Regions from separate parts of the Brevibacterium sp. 91QC2O2 genome, predicted to be linked through region 2. Evidence: riboswitches for the same ligand, from Rfam matches in the RefSeq annotation. Region 2 holds a riboswitch; each other region holds the start of a gene.
The links. A riboswitch is a leader RNA that binds a small molecule or an ion and turns the genes downstream of it on or off. The one in region 2 is predicted to bind thiamine pyrophosphate.
Positions count from the first base shown of each region.

Region 1: it holds a riboswitch for thiamine pyrophosphate, as region 2 does, so the genes downstream of both, NQ036_RS08135 (ECF transporter S component) here and thiE (thiamine phosphate synthase) in region 2, are expected to answer to the same signal.
Region 3: it holds a riboswitch for thiamine pyrophosphate, as region 2 does, so the genes downstream of both, NQ036_RS03010 (3-oxoacyl-ACP reductase) here and thiE (thiamine phosphate synthase) in region 2, are expected to answer to the same signal.

Region 1 is NZ_JANIJY010000008.1:74,824-79,028, forward strand. Features, by position in the region: gene NQ036_RS08130 (ECF transporter S component) at 1-1,756, opposite strand, end outside; gene NQ036_RS08135 (ECF transporter S component) at 1,761-2,375, opposite strand; TPP riboswitch at 2,401-2,507, opposite strand; gene nadC (carboxylating nicotinate-nucleotide diphosphorylase) at 2,529-3,506, opposite strand; gene NQ036_RS08145 (MmgE/PrpD family protein) at 3,794-4,205, shown strand, end outside.
Region 2 is NZ_JANIJY010000003.1:166,494-170,698, forward strand. Features, by position in the region: gene NQ036_RS04245 (TenA family protein) at 1-740, opposite strand, end outside; gene thiD (bifunctional hydroxymethylpyrimidine kinase/phosphomethylpyrimidine kinase) at 769-1,674, opposite strand; gene thiE (thiamine phosphate synthase) at 1,671-2,402, opposite strand; TPP riboswitch at 2,390-2,521, opposite strand; gene NQ036_RS04260 (acyl-CoA thioesterase domain-containing protein) at 2,589-3,428, shown strand; gene NQ036_RS04265 (VOC family protein) at 3,496-4,205, opposite strand, start outside.
Region 3 is NZ_JANIJY010000002.1:207,492-211,696, reverse strand. Features, by position in the region: gene nhaA (Na+/H+ antiporter NhaA) at 1-1,161, opposite strand, end outside; TPP riboswitch at 1,396-1,518, shown strand; gene NQ036_RS03010 (3-oxoacyl-ACP reductase) at 1,628-2,404, shown strand; gene NQ036_RS03005 (LLM class flavin-dependent oxidoreductase) at 2,410-3,735, shown strand; glycine riboswitch at 3,810-3,921, shown strand; gene gcvP (aminomethyl-transferring glycine dehydrogenase) at 4,030-4,205, shown strand, end outside.

The DNA.
Region 1 (4,205 bases), on a different contig from region 2:
GCTCGAGTCCCGGCACCCGTGCCACGGCGCGGGACTCGCGGCCCACCTGCAGGGCATGGGTGGACAGCAGGGGTTGTGCGGGGGCCACACCGCTTGCGGCGTCCCTACCGGAGGCGTCCCGGCCGGCAGCGCCCACCGCGGCGATCTGCCCGGTGTCGGTGGTGCCAAGGGAGCCGTCGGGGATGTCGTCGGGGACCTCGACAGCCTCGCCGGGTAGCCACAGGCCCGCCGCGCGCAGGTGCGGGCGCAGCAGTTCATCGCCGAGCACCGCCTTGGGCGATCCGTCGGCGATGATCCGGGTGCCCTCGGCGTCGTCGGCCGAGGCGCCGAGCACCACGATCCGGTCCACGTGTTCGGCCCACAGCGGCAGGCGGTGTTCGACCAGCACCACGGTGGCGCCGGTCGCGGTGGCGGCGTCGACGATGACATCGCGGATGGCCACGGCGGCCTCGGGGTCGAGGTTGGCGGTCGGCTCGTCGAGGATCAGCAGGCCAGGGCGCATCGCGACGATCCCGGCGATTGCCAGGCGCTGCTTCTGCCCGCCGGACAGGGCCGTGGTCGGATGGTCCAGCGGATAGTCCAGGCCCACCAGGTCCAGCGCGTGGGCGACCCTGGCCGGGATCTGTTCGGCGGGCACCCGCAGATTCTCCAGCCCGAAGGTGACGTCGTGGCCGATCTTCGACATGACCGCCTGCGAATCGGGGTCCTGGAGCACCAGGCCGCAGGTCCCGCGAGTCGGATCGGGCGCGGCGCCGGCGACCAGCAGTTCTCCGGTGGCGTAGCCGGATTCGGCCGGCAGGACCCCGGCCAGGGCGTGCAGGAAGGTCGACTTCCCCGCGCCCGAGGCCCCCGCCAGCAATACCTTCTGGCCGGCCGGGATCGTCAGGGACAGGTGGGAGAAGGCCGCGCGTTTGCGGCCGGCGTGCCGGTAGGAGAAGTCCCTGGCCACGACCTCGGCGGGGACGACGGCGGGGTCATCCGGTCTCCGGTCGGTTACGTCGGATCGCCCGTCGGCCGAGGCGCCCGGTGCGGGGGAGCCGCCGGTCGAGGTACCGGTCGGGGCGCCGGCCGCGGTGGCGCGCGTTCGGTCGGAACCGGCAGTGGCCTCGGCTGCGGAACCGCGGGAGCCCGGCGCTTCGTCGGCACCGCGCCCGGCGGCGAATGCGGTCAGTGCTCCGGCGCGGGCCAGGACGCGCACGATCCACCACACGAACAGGCCGGCCATGAGCAGCCCGGAGACCGCGCAGAACGCGATCCTGGACGTCTTCCACACGGGCAGCCATTCGGCGTAGAGAACGATATTGTCGATGCAGCCCTGCGCCGTACCCGTAAGCAATCCGGAGAACAGCACGACCGGGAAGCCGAAGCGGCGGTAGGCGAAGACGGCGAAGGCCAGCTCCGCGGCCAGTCCCTGAATGGGGGAGGTCAGCAGGATGGAGAACCCGAAGTGGGAGCCCAGCACGGCCTCGGTCACGGCGGCCAGGACCTCGGCGTAGAGGGCAGCACCCGGCTTGCGGATGATGAGCCCGGCCAGGGGCCCGGCCAGCACCCAGGTGCCCGAGAGGATCCCGTCGCCGGGCGGGAAGGCCGCGAAGGCCGGGGTGATGAAGGTCCAGCCGGCCGACCAGATCCAGTAGATGACGCCGCAGACCACCGCCAGCACGGATGCCGTGACGATGTCGACGACCCGCCAGCTCAGCCGGTTCCCCACGGCGCGCGGTGGTGTGCCGCCCCGGGTCGTCGCTTCAACGCTCACAGTCTCAAACCTCCTGTTTCGCCCTGCCCGCTGCGAATGCGGACAGCGCGCCGGTACGTGCCAGTGCCCTCACGGCCGCCCACATGAGCACACCCGCGATCACCAGTCCGGATACCGCGGTCGTGCCCAGATACGTCAACTTCCACGCGGGCAGCCATTCGGTGTTGTACAGCAGGTTCTCGTTCAGGCCCAGGGCCAGGCCGGCCAGCGCGCCGGAGAACAGCGCGGTGCCGAAGCCGAAGCGGCGGTAGGCCAGGACCGTGAACGCGAGTTCGGCGCCCAGCCCCTGACAGAGCCCGGAGATGATCGCGCCGAAGCCGAAGTGGGAGCCCAGCGTGGCCTCGACGATGGCGGCCAATACCTCAGCATAGAGGGCCGCGCCCGGTTTGCGGATGATGAGTCCGGCAAGTGGTCCGGCCAGCACCCAGCCGGCGCTGAGCAGGCCGGAGGCCGGCGGGAAGAATGCGAACAGCGGTTCGACGAAGCTCCAGGCCGCGGCCCACAGCCAGAAGATCAGTCCGCACACCACGCCGAGCACGGATGCGGTGACGATGTCGACGACTCGCCAGCGGAAGGTGCTGCGGGTGGACACGGAATTGTGGACAGCATGATCGGTCATGCTCGCCTCCTGTGATGATCAGGAGGGGAAAGAGAACTCGACTTCCTTCGGCGGTCCTAACCGCAGCAGGTTCGAGGGTCTGCAGTTCACTGCACTCTCAGCGCCCCTTGTGGCGCTCCCCTGTCGTTGTCCCTCCACTATAACGCGGTCGGCTCAGACGGTGAGCACGTCCTCGACGGTGTCCAGGCCCAGGTCCAGGTTGACCACCGAATGCGTCAGCGCGCCGACGGAGACGATGTCGACCCCGCTGGCGGCGATCGCCCCGATCGTCTCCAGGTTCACCCCGCCCGAGGCCTCGACCAGGGCGCGCCCGGCCACCTGGGCCACGCCGCGGGCCAGTTCGGCCGGGCCGAAGTTGTCCAGCATGATGGTGTCCACACCGGCGGCCAGCACGGGTTCGATCTGCTCGAAACGATCCACCTCGACCTCCAGGTGCGTGGTGTGGCCCAGCTTCTCCTTGCCGGCGCGCAGGGCGGCGGTCAGCGCCTCGCCCTCGCCCAGGAGGGCCAGGTGGTTGTCCTTGAGCATCACCGCATCGGACAGGCCGGCGCGATGATTGTGCCCGCCGCCTGCGCGCACCGCGTACTTCTCCAGGGTGCGCAGGCCCGGGGTGGTCTTGCGGGTGTCGACCACGCGCACCGGACGTGCCGTGGTGCCGTGCTCCGGGTCGGACTGCGCCCGGCCTGCGTTCGCAGCGGCCACATAGCGCGCGGTCAGCGCGGCGATCGCGCACAGGCGCTGCAGCAGGTTCAAACCGGTGCGCTCGCCCAGCAGCACCGCGTGGGCGGGGCCGGAGACCTCGATGAGTGCGTCTCCGGTGGAGAACGGGGCGCCCTCGGCGACCAGCTGTCGGACGGACACGGTGCCGGCGGCGCCCGCTGCCAGCGGGACGATTCCGGCCGGCGCGCCGGGCGCCTGGGTGCGGTAGGCCGCCTGTTCCATGGCGGTGGCGAATACGGCACCGCCGGCCATCACGCCGGGTTCGCGGGCGACGACCCTGGCCGTGGTGGTCAGGGAGGCGGGGACGAAGGTCTGCGCTGAGAGGTCGCCGGTGGGGGCGTCCTCGTCCAGGGCACGGGCGATCACGGCGTCGATGACGGTCTGGGGCACGGGGGCGATCTCGATACTCACGCGGCCCACTCTACGCGGCCTCGACGCGGTGCCGACGGAGTCCGGTCGAGCCCCGGTTCGAGCGAACGGCCTGTCCGCCGTTCGGACCCGTGGTTGGACCCACGGGCGGACCAACGGCGGACCCACGGTTTGGGAAATACCTTGATGTCAAGATATATTTGTGGTGGCAGATACACGTCGCCCGCATCCCCATACAAGCGCCGCAGGGCTACCGGCCAGGCGCGCACACCGTTAGGCTGGGGTGTGGACGCGGCATCAGGTCAAAGTCGACAATAGGAGCATCCTCCATGATCAACCACGAAGTCCGGGTATACAAGAGCGCTGAGAACCTGGAGCGCAAGGACCAGCTGGCCTACAAGATCGCCCAGGTCGCAGCCGACCCGGTCGCGATCGAATCGGAAGTCGCGGACATGGTGATCAACCGTGTCATCGACAACGCCTCCGTCGCAGCCGCCTCCGTCAATCGCAAGGCGCCCACCCACGCCCGCGAACAGGCCCTGCCCCACAAGCTCGAACCGGGTGCGACCGTCTTCGGCCAGCCGCTGAGCGACCACATCTCCCCCGAATGGGCCGCCTTCGCAAATGGCGTGGCCGTGCGCGAACTCGACTTCCACGACACCTTCCTGGCCAAGGAGTACTCGCACCCCGGCGACAACATCCCCCCGATGATCGCCGTCGCCCAGCACCTGGGCAGCGTCT
Region 2 (4,205 bases):
TGCCAGTCCTGGCCCACATGGGCCGCCGCCCAGAAGTGCAGTTCGTACAGGCACGCCTGGCGGAACGTCTGGACCATGCGCGTGAGCTCGGCCTTCGGCGCGGCTTCCAGCAGGCCCTCGAGGATGCCCACGGCCCCCACCACCGATGCGTCGAAGTCGGGGCTGTCGTAGGCCTCGATCCAGGTCGCGAAGGGATGCCCCGCCAGATCGCGGGACCCCGCCCGCACCCGCTGAACCAGGACCTTGCCGATGTGCGCGTACACCCAGAAGCACGGCAGGATCGCGGCGACTCCCACTGCATAGGGTGCGCTCGCCGCCTGGCTGAGCAGATAGGAGGTGTAGCCCAGTGTCGTGGGGTTGGCCCCGCCGGCGGGCCAGGCCGCCCCGATCACACCGGCCGCGGTCGAAAGCCGGTCGGCGATCGCTGAGAACCCGGGGTCCGCCAGCAATTCGGCGTGCATCGACTGTTCATCGGCGATCGCCTCGCCTGCGGCCAAGACCCAGAAGCGGGTCTGGTCGCTGCTGGGTGCGGCCGCCCCCAGCAGGCTCATGGCCCGGGCATAGCCGTCCAGGTACAGCTCGTCCTGCAACAGGTAGTTCACGAAGGCCTCGTGGCCGAGTGTGCCGTCGGCCAGTTGGCCCAGGAAGTCGAGTTCCTCGATCCGGGTGATGACGTCGTGTACGGAATTCCACAGCTCGCGCGTGCGCGGGCCCTGGCTGAACAGGTGGTAGTCGACCATGGTGTATCCCTCCTCGGGTTTCGGGTGCTCAGGCTCGTGCGCGCACGGGGCGCAGATCGACCAGGTGGTCGACCGGCCCGTGGGCGCCGGCCGGGTCCAGCGACAGGTTCCAGCCCGCCGCCGCGGCCAGGGCCCGGCCCAGGTACTCCAGGCCCTCGAAGACCGCGGGCTCCAGCTGTGCCCCGCGGGCCAGTTCCGCGGTGATGGCGGCGGACAGGGTGCAGCCGGTGCCGTGGGTATTGGCCGAGGCGACCCGTGGGTGCGTGTACACGTGCACCGAGGCCGCCCCGGGGCCATCCGCGACGGCGAGCACGTCGAAGACAGTGCCGCCGGTGCCGTGGCCGCCCTTGACCAGGGCCGCCCCGGCCCCGCGCGCCACGAGTTCGCGGGCCTGGGCCGTCATCTGGGACTCGTCGCGGGCCTCGGCGACGTCATCGCCGAGCAGCAGGGCCGCTTCCGGCAGGTTCGGGGTGATGACCGAGGCGACCGGCAGCAGGCGCGCGCGCACCGCGCCGATCGCGTCGGCGTCGAGCAGCCGGTGTCCCGAGGTCGAGACCATGACGGGGTCGACGACCAGGTGGGGCACGGGGGTCTCTGCGAGTTTGTCCACGGTCAGGTCGACCAGCTCTCGGGTGCCCAACATCCCGGTCTTCGCCGCGTCCACGGGCATGTCCCCGAGCACCGAGTCGAACTGGTCGGCAACGAAGTCCGCATCGATCCCGTAGACGCGGGACACACCATGGGTGTTCTGGGCGACCAGGGCGGTGATGACGGAGGTGCCGTAGGCTCCACGGGCGGCGAAGCTCTTGAGGTCGGCGTGGATGCCGGCGCCCCCCGACGGATCGGTGCCGGCGATCGTCAGGGCGATCGGGGGCCTGTTCACTGTATTCAACGGCGTGGGGTTCGGCACGGTGTTCGTCGGCGCAGTGCTCATCGGTTCTCCCCCTGCGCGCCGAGGTAGGCCGCGCGGATCGACCGCGCTGCGGCCTCGGGATCGGCTGCAGTGCAGATATCGGAGACCACGCACACGCCCAGGGCGCCGGCGCCGGCGAGTTCGTGGACGTTGTGGCCCTTGATCCCGCCGATCGCCACGGCGAGGATCCCGAGTTCCAGTGCCTCCCGGTTCAGTTCGGTCCAGTGCTCGACGCCCAGTGCTGGGCGCTGCACGTCCTTCGTCCGGGTGGCCCAGACGGGGCCGACTCCGAACAGGTCCACTCCCCCGGCCTTGGCGGCGACGGCGAACTGTTCGGCGGTGTGGGCGGACAGGCCCAGCAGGGGTTCGGCGCCCAGGCGGGCGCGGACCTGGGCCGGCGGCATGTCCGTCTGGCCCACGTGGATGTGGGCGGGCAGGCCGCGCCGACGCAGTTCGGCGACGACTTCGACGCGGTCGTCGAGGAACACGGGGACGTTCTCGGCCGCCGTCCCGGCCGGTGCGGGGATGCCGCGCAGGGCGGCGAACACGTCCAGGGTCAGGGCCAGGACCTCGGCGTCGGAGGCGTGTTTCTCGCGCACCTGCACGACCGAGGCGCCGCCGGTGACAGCGGCTGCGACGGTGTCGGCCACGCCGCGCCCGGCGGCGGTGCACATCGCGGTGTCGGTCACCAAATACAGGCTGAAATCGTAGGGGATCAGGCGGGGGTTGAGCACAGCGGGGTCAATCATGACCATCCCTTCGCAGGAGTTATCCAGACAGGTTCGACGGGTGTGTTCTCAGCCCTGGCCGGCCGGCGGCGGCACGAACCCGCGCCGGTGCGACTACCTGGGCACCCCGTGTCATCGGCTCCACACTAACATCCACGGCAGTCTAGAGTTGGGGTATCCCCGCATAGCCCGAACCTTGGAGGAACCGTGACCGAAGCACCCGGCAGCCTGCTCAATCTTCTGCAGTTGGAGAAGATCGACCTCAACATCTACCGCGCCGGCTTCGTCTTCGACGAACCCTTCGCGCTCTACGGCGGCCAGGTCGCCACCCAATCCCTGCTGGCCGCGGCCCTGACCGTGGACTCCGGGCGCCTGCCGCACTCTCTGCACGGATACTTCCTGCGGCCCGGCGACGCCTCGAAGCCCACGGTCTTCCAGGTCTTCCGCGACCGCGACGGTGGTTCCTATTCGGCCCGGCGCGTGGTGGCACTGCAGAACGGACGGGTCATCTTCAATATGTCGGCGTCCTTCGCACTGCCGGGGAAGTCCCCCGATGTGCAGGGCGATACGGCGCTGAACGACCACGAGTTGCCGATGAACGAGTTCTACCCGATCCCCCGGCTGTTCAGCTTCGAGGGCCGGAGGACCGAACCGGGTTTCCCCGAACCCGACTATCCGCAGCGCTTCTGGGCCCGCTGCACGGCCGATCTCAGCCGCACCGGGGTGGGGGCTGCGACGATCAGCCGCGACCTCATGAACATCCTGGCGGTGACCTATCTTTCCGACATCTCGTCGGGCATCGGCACGTACAACACCGAAGAGTTCCAATCGCAGTCGAGCCTGGACCACACTCTGTGGTTCCACCGCCCGATGGACGCCGAGGAGTGGATGCTGATGGACCTGCGGCCCCGCTCCGTGGCCTACGGGCGCGGGCTCTACCACGGGGACATCACCGACTCCTCCGGCGTCCTGCTGGCCTCGATCAGCCAGCAGGTCCTGTTCCGCAAGCGCCGTGCCGGCGGTGGCGCCGCGCCTCGGCCGGCCTGAACCTCGGCCGTTCCCAGCGGCCGGATCACGGTCGGTCCCGGGGAATCCGGCCGGGGTCGAGCCGAACTCAGTATTCGGCGATGATGATCTTCTTCTGGCCCATCATCGTCTGATAGGCCCCCGGCCTGGTGCTCAGCTCCGGCCAGGTGCGCGGGACGATCTGCCAGCTCAGGCCGAAGCGATCCTTGCACCAGCCGCAGGCCTCGGCCTCCGGGACATGCGACAGTGCCTCCCACAGTGCGTCGATCTGCGCCTGGTCCTGCGCGTAGACGATGAGCGAGACACCCTCCGTGAAGGTGAAGTCCTGGCCTGCCCCTGGGTCCATCGCCGTGCACCACTGCCCGGCGAGCCGGAAGTCCGCGTGGATCACGGATTCGGCGGTAACCGGCGATTCGACCCCCGGGCCCAGGTCCGGGACCCCGCCGAACTCGCCATAGGTGTACAGGTGTCCCAGTCCGCTGGGGAGGTCGGGGCCGAAGATCCGGGTGAAGGTCTGCAGATAGTAGTCGACGGCCTCGGCCGCCCGGTTCTGCTGGGGACCGCCGAAGCTCAGCGAGGGCAGCAGGAACGGTCGGGGCTGCCCGTCCGGGTTCGTCACCATCAGCTGCCAGCTCACCCCGAAGCGGTCCTCAACCCAGGCGTAGTGCGGGCTGAACGGATAGGCGTCCAGCGGCATCAGTTCGCGGCCACCCTCCATCAGCACCGCGTGGACCCGGTCCAGATAGGCACGGGCATCGGTGTGCCGGGCCGGATCGAAGTTGACGGTCAGGTTGAGCG
Region 3 (4,205 bases), on a different contig from region 2:
GACGATCGACACGCCGAACAGATCGGTCCAGGTCACCTGCCGGTCCAGGCGGCCCAGCGGGGTACGGGTGATCAGCCAGGTCGAGGCCATGATGCCGATCGGCTTGCCCAGCACCAGGCCCACCATGATCCCCCAGAACACGGGCGCCTGCAGGGCTGCGACGAAACCGGACCAGCCGCCGATCGCCACGCCGGCGGAGAAGAATGCGAAGATCGGAACGGCGATGGCCGAGGACAGCGGCGAGACCCGGTCGGACAGAATCATGGCCAGGGGGCGCTGCTCGGCCTCCACGCCCGAGGTCGCCGCCGGCGCGTCCTCATCCTCCTCCTCGAGTGCCACCTGGGACGCCGGCTTGGCGCCGTTGGCGGACATGGCCGCCGGCGTCACCAGCCCCAGCACCACGCCGGCAATCGTCGCGTGCACGCCGCTTTGGTACATGCACAGCCAGGCGATTGCGCCGATCGGCAACAGAATCAGCCACATCGCCCAGGCGTGCTTGGCGAAGAATCGGGGGGCGCCGCGGACCAGGAAGAAGTAGGCGAGGATCGGGACCAGCGCGCCCAACAGCCACAGGGGCTGGAGCCCCTGGGCGTAGAAGATCGCGATGATGACGATCGCGATGAGGTCGTCGACCACGGCCAGGGTCATCAGGAAGACCCGCAGTGGGCTGGGCAGCCAGCGACCCACCACCGCCAGGATCGCCAGGGCGAAGGCGATATCGGTGGCCGTCGGAGTGGCCCAGCCCTGTAGGCCCTCGGTCCCGCTGGAGGCCACGATGGCCGCGAAGATGAGTGCCGGCACGATGACCCCGCCGCAGGCCGCGACCATCGGCGTCAGCGCCTGGCGCCAGTCGCGCAGGGCTCCACCGGTGAACTCGAACTTCAGGTCGAGGCCCACGCAGAAGAAGAACACGGCCAGCAGTGCGTCCGCGCACCAGTGGGCCACGCTCAGGTGCAGGGTGGTGAAGCCCAGGGGTAGGTCGAGGTAGGTGTCGCGCACGGCGAAGAACCAGCCCGCCAGTGGGGAGTTCGCGCAGATCACGGCCAGCACCGCCGCGACGATGAGCATGATGCCGCCCAGGTGTTCCCCGCGCAGGGCATTCATGATGGTGGTGCCCAGCGACGGTTTCGCGGGCTTGAGTGTTGTCGGTGTACTGGACATTGGGGTCCTCTTCGGATCGACGGGGTCGCCGGGCACATGCGCAGCACGTGCTCTGACCCCGATTATTCACATGAGAGACCACCCGCGCCGTATACCGTGGGTACGCGCCGAGGTGTTCCCGCCGACCAGACTTCCCGGCACACCGGGGACAACCTTAGCGGCTCATGTCGCCCAGCGCACATTCTGTGTTTCGCCGCGGCCCCTTGCCAGGTGCGCGGGGTCGTGATGTGATGGATGTGTGACACGGGGTACCGCCCGTATGCGCCGGATGAAGATCGGGTGCGACGAGTGGCTGAGAAATACCCGTTGAACCTGATCCAGTTAGCACTGGCGAAGGGATTGTCCGGTGTTCACCGCCCACCGTGGGCCGGTGACAGTGTATGGTCGGCCGGCAGCAGGGTATCCACCCGCGGGCACGACCGGACGCGCACCGATCGCCTTCGCCTCCTATCGAGAGGCATGCATCATGACATCAACCGTTCTTCCGCTCGCCGAGCAGATCGTCCTGGTCACCGGTGGGGCCCGCGGCCTGGGCGCGGCCGTGTCCAGGGCATTCCTGGGCCAGGGCGCCCGCGTCGTCATCGACTATCGTGCTTCGCACGATGCCGCCGGGGCCCTGGCCCAGGAGTTCCCCGACCGGGCACTCGCGATCCAGGCGGACGTCCGGGACCGTGCCCAAGTCGATTCCCTTTTCGCCGAGGCATCCGCCACCTGGGGTGCCCCCGTCACCACGGTGGTCAATAACGCCCTGATCGACTTCTCATTCAACGGTGATGCCCGAGCGAAGGCGGACCGGATCACGTACCCGGAACTCGCCGCGCAGTTCGCCGGTTCCGTTCAGGGCCCACTGAATGTCATCCAGTCGGCGCTGCCCGGCATGACGCGGGCCGGTTTCGGGCGGGTCGTCAACATCGGGACCAATCTGTTCCAGAACCCTGTTGTGCCGTATCACGACTACACCGCCGCCAAGGCGGCACTGCTGTCCCTGACCAGGACGTTCGCCGACGATCTGGGGCCCCGGGGGATTACCGTCAATATGGTCTCCGGTGGACTCCTGCAGACCACCGATGCATCGGCGGCCACCCCGGAAGAGGTCTTCGCCGGGATCGCCGCGAGTACCCCGCTGCGCGCGGTCACAACGCCCGAACAGCTGGCCGACGCGGTGTTGTTCTTCGCCAGCCCCTGGGCGCGGGGCGTGACCGGACAGAATCTCATCGTGGACGGCGGCCTGGTCAAGGGGTGAGGGACGTGACGGTCAAGCAGGCCCATCTCAACCTGTTCATCCACGGTGTCGGCCACCACGCGGCCGCTTGGCGTGCACCGGATGCGCCAAGCGAACACCTCACCGATGTGGAGTACTACAAGGAACTGGCCAGGATCGCCGAACGCGGCAAACTGGACGCCGTGTTCTTCGCCGACGGACAGTCCCTCAGCGGGGACGCAGTGCAGGACGGGCCCGGTTGGGCCCTCGAACCCCTCACTCTGCTGGCCGCCATGAGCCAGGCGACGGATCGTATCGGACTGGTCAGTACTGTGTCGGCCACGTTCTACACGCCGTACCATGCGGCGCGGATGTTGGCCGGTCTGGACCATATTTCAGGAGGGCGCATCGGCTGGAACGTGGTGACCTCGATGTTCGATGCAGAAGCGCAGAACCACGGCATGCCGCACCTGCCGGATCATGCCACCCGTTACGCCAGGGCCGAAGAGTTCGTCGACGTCGTGTTGCGGCTGTTCGATTCCTGGCCGGCCGACTCCATCGTCGTCGAACGGGGAGAGGGGATTGGGGCTTCTGGAGTCCACCCCGGCCGGTATGTCGATGCCGCCATGCTCACCGAGCTCAACCACAGCGGTCGGAATTTCGCGGTGCGGGGCCCGCTCAACGTGCCGAGCCCTCCCCAGGGTCGGCCTGTGCTCTTCCAGGCCGGGGCCTCGGAACAGGGCCGCGACCTGGCCGCGCGCCGCGCGGAGGCAATATATGCGGTGGCCTACGACGCCGAGGCCGGACGTGCCTATCGTGGCGATGTGCGCCGTCGCATCGCCGCCGCCGGGCGCAATCCGGACGCAGTGGCGATTCTGCCCGGTTTGGTGACCTATGTGGGGTCGACCATGGAAGAGGCCCTGGCCAAACAGGCGGCACTCGACGGACTCCTCCCCGTGGAGAACTCGCTGCGGCAGCTCAGCGTGTTCATCGGACAGGACACCTCGGGATGGGACCTGGATGCACCCGTGCCGCCGCTGCCCCCGTTGGAGGAGTTCACGGGGCCCAAAGGCCGCTACGCCACGATTCTGCGCATCATCGCCACTCAACGGCCCACGGTGCGCCGGCTGCTGGGCCGGTTGGCGGCGGGTGGGGGCCATTGCACGATGGTGGGCACACCGGAGTCGATCGCCGACGAGATCGAGATGTGGCTCGATACCGGTGCCGCCGATGGGTTCAATCTGATGCCGCCCTCCCTGCCACAGGGTATCGAGGACTTCGTCGACCATGTCGTGCCCCAATTGCAGCGGCGCGGTAGATTCCGCACGGAATACGTGGGAAAGACCTTGAGAGCTCACCTGGGCCAGTCCTAAGTCGTCCCGCACGGCCCAGCGACATCCGTAACCTGTCCGTCGCAAATCTTCGCTAGACTTGGCAGCAGCCGTCATGACGCGCTCTGGGAGAGCCGCTGGACGAATCGGACCGATGATCGGACCAGTGGCGCCGTAGGTGCAATTCCCTCCCCGGGAAACTCTCAGGCCCAGTACCAGTGCGCGCAGGCAACTCTGGAGCGCACGCGCGCCCGCCTCGGACCCCTGGCCCGAGCAGCGCAAGCCGAGTGACAGAGCGGGGAGGACTGACCTGATCCAGCCGATCGAAGGAAGTTCATGACGGCCTCCACCACTCCGTCCTCCAGTACAGCGACGAACTCCGGGGCCCCGGGCACGTTCGCACACACCTCCGCGGCCTCGGGCGATGCCCCGCGGCCCTTCTCCGACCGCCACATCGGCCCGCGCGCAGCGGATGCAGCCGCGATGCTGGGCGCGCTGGGCTATGACTCCCT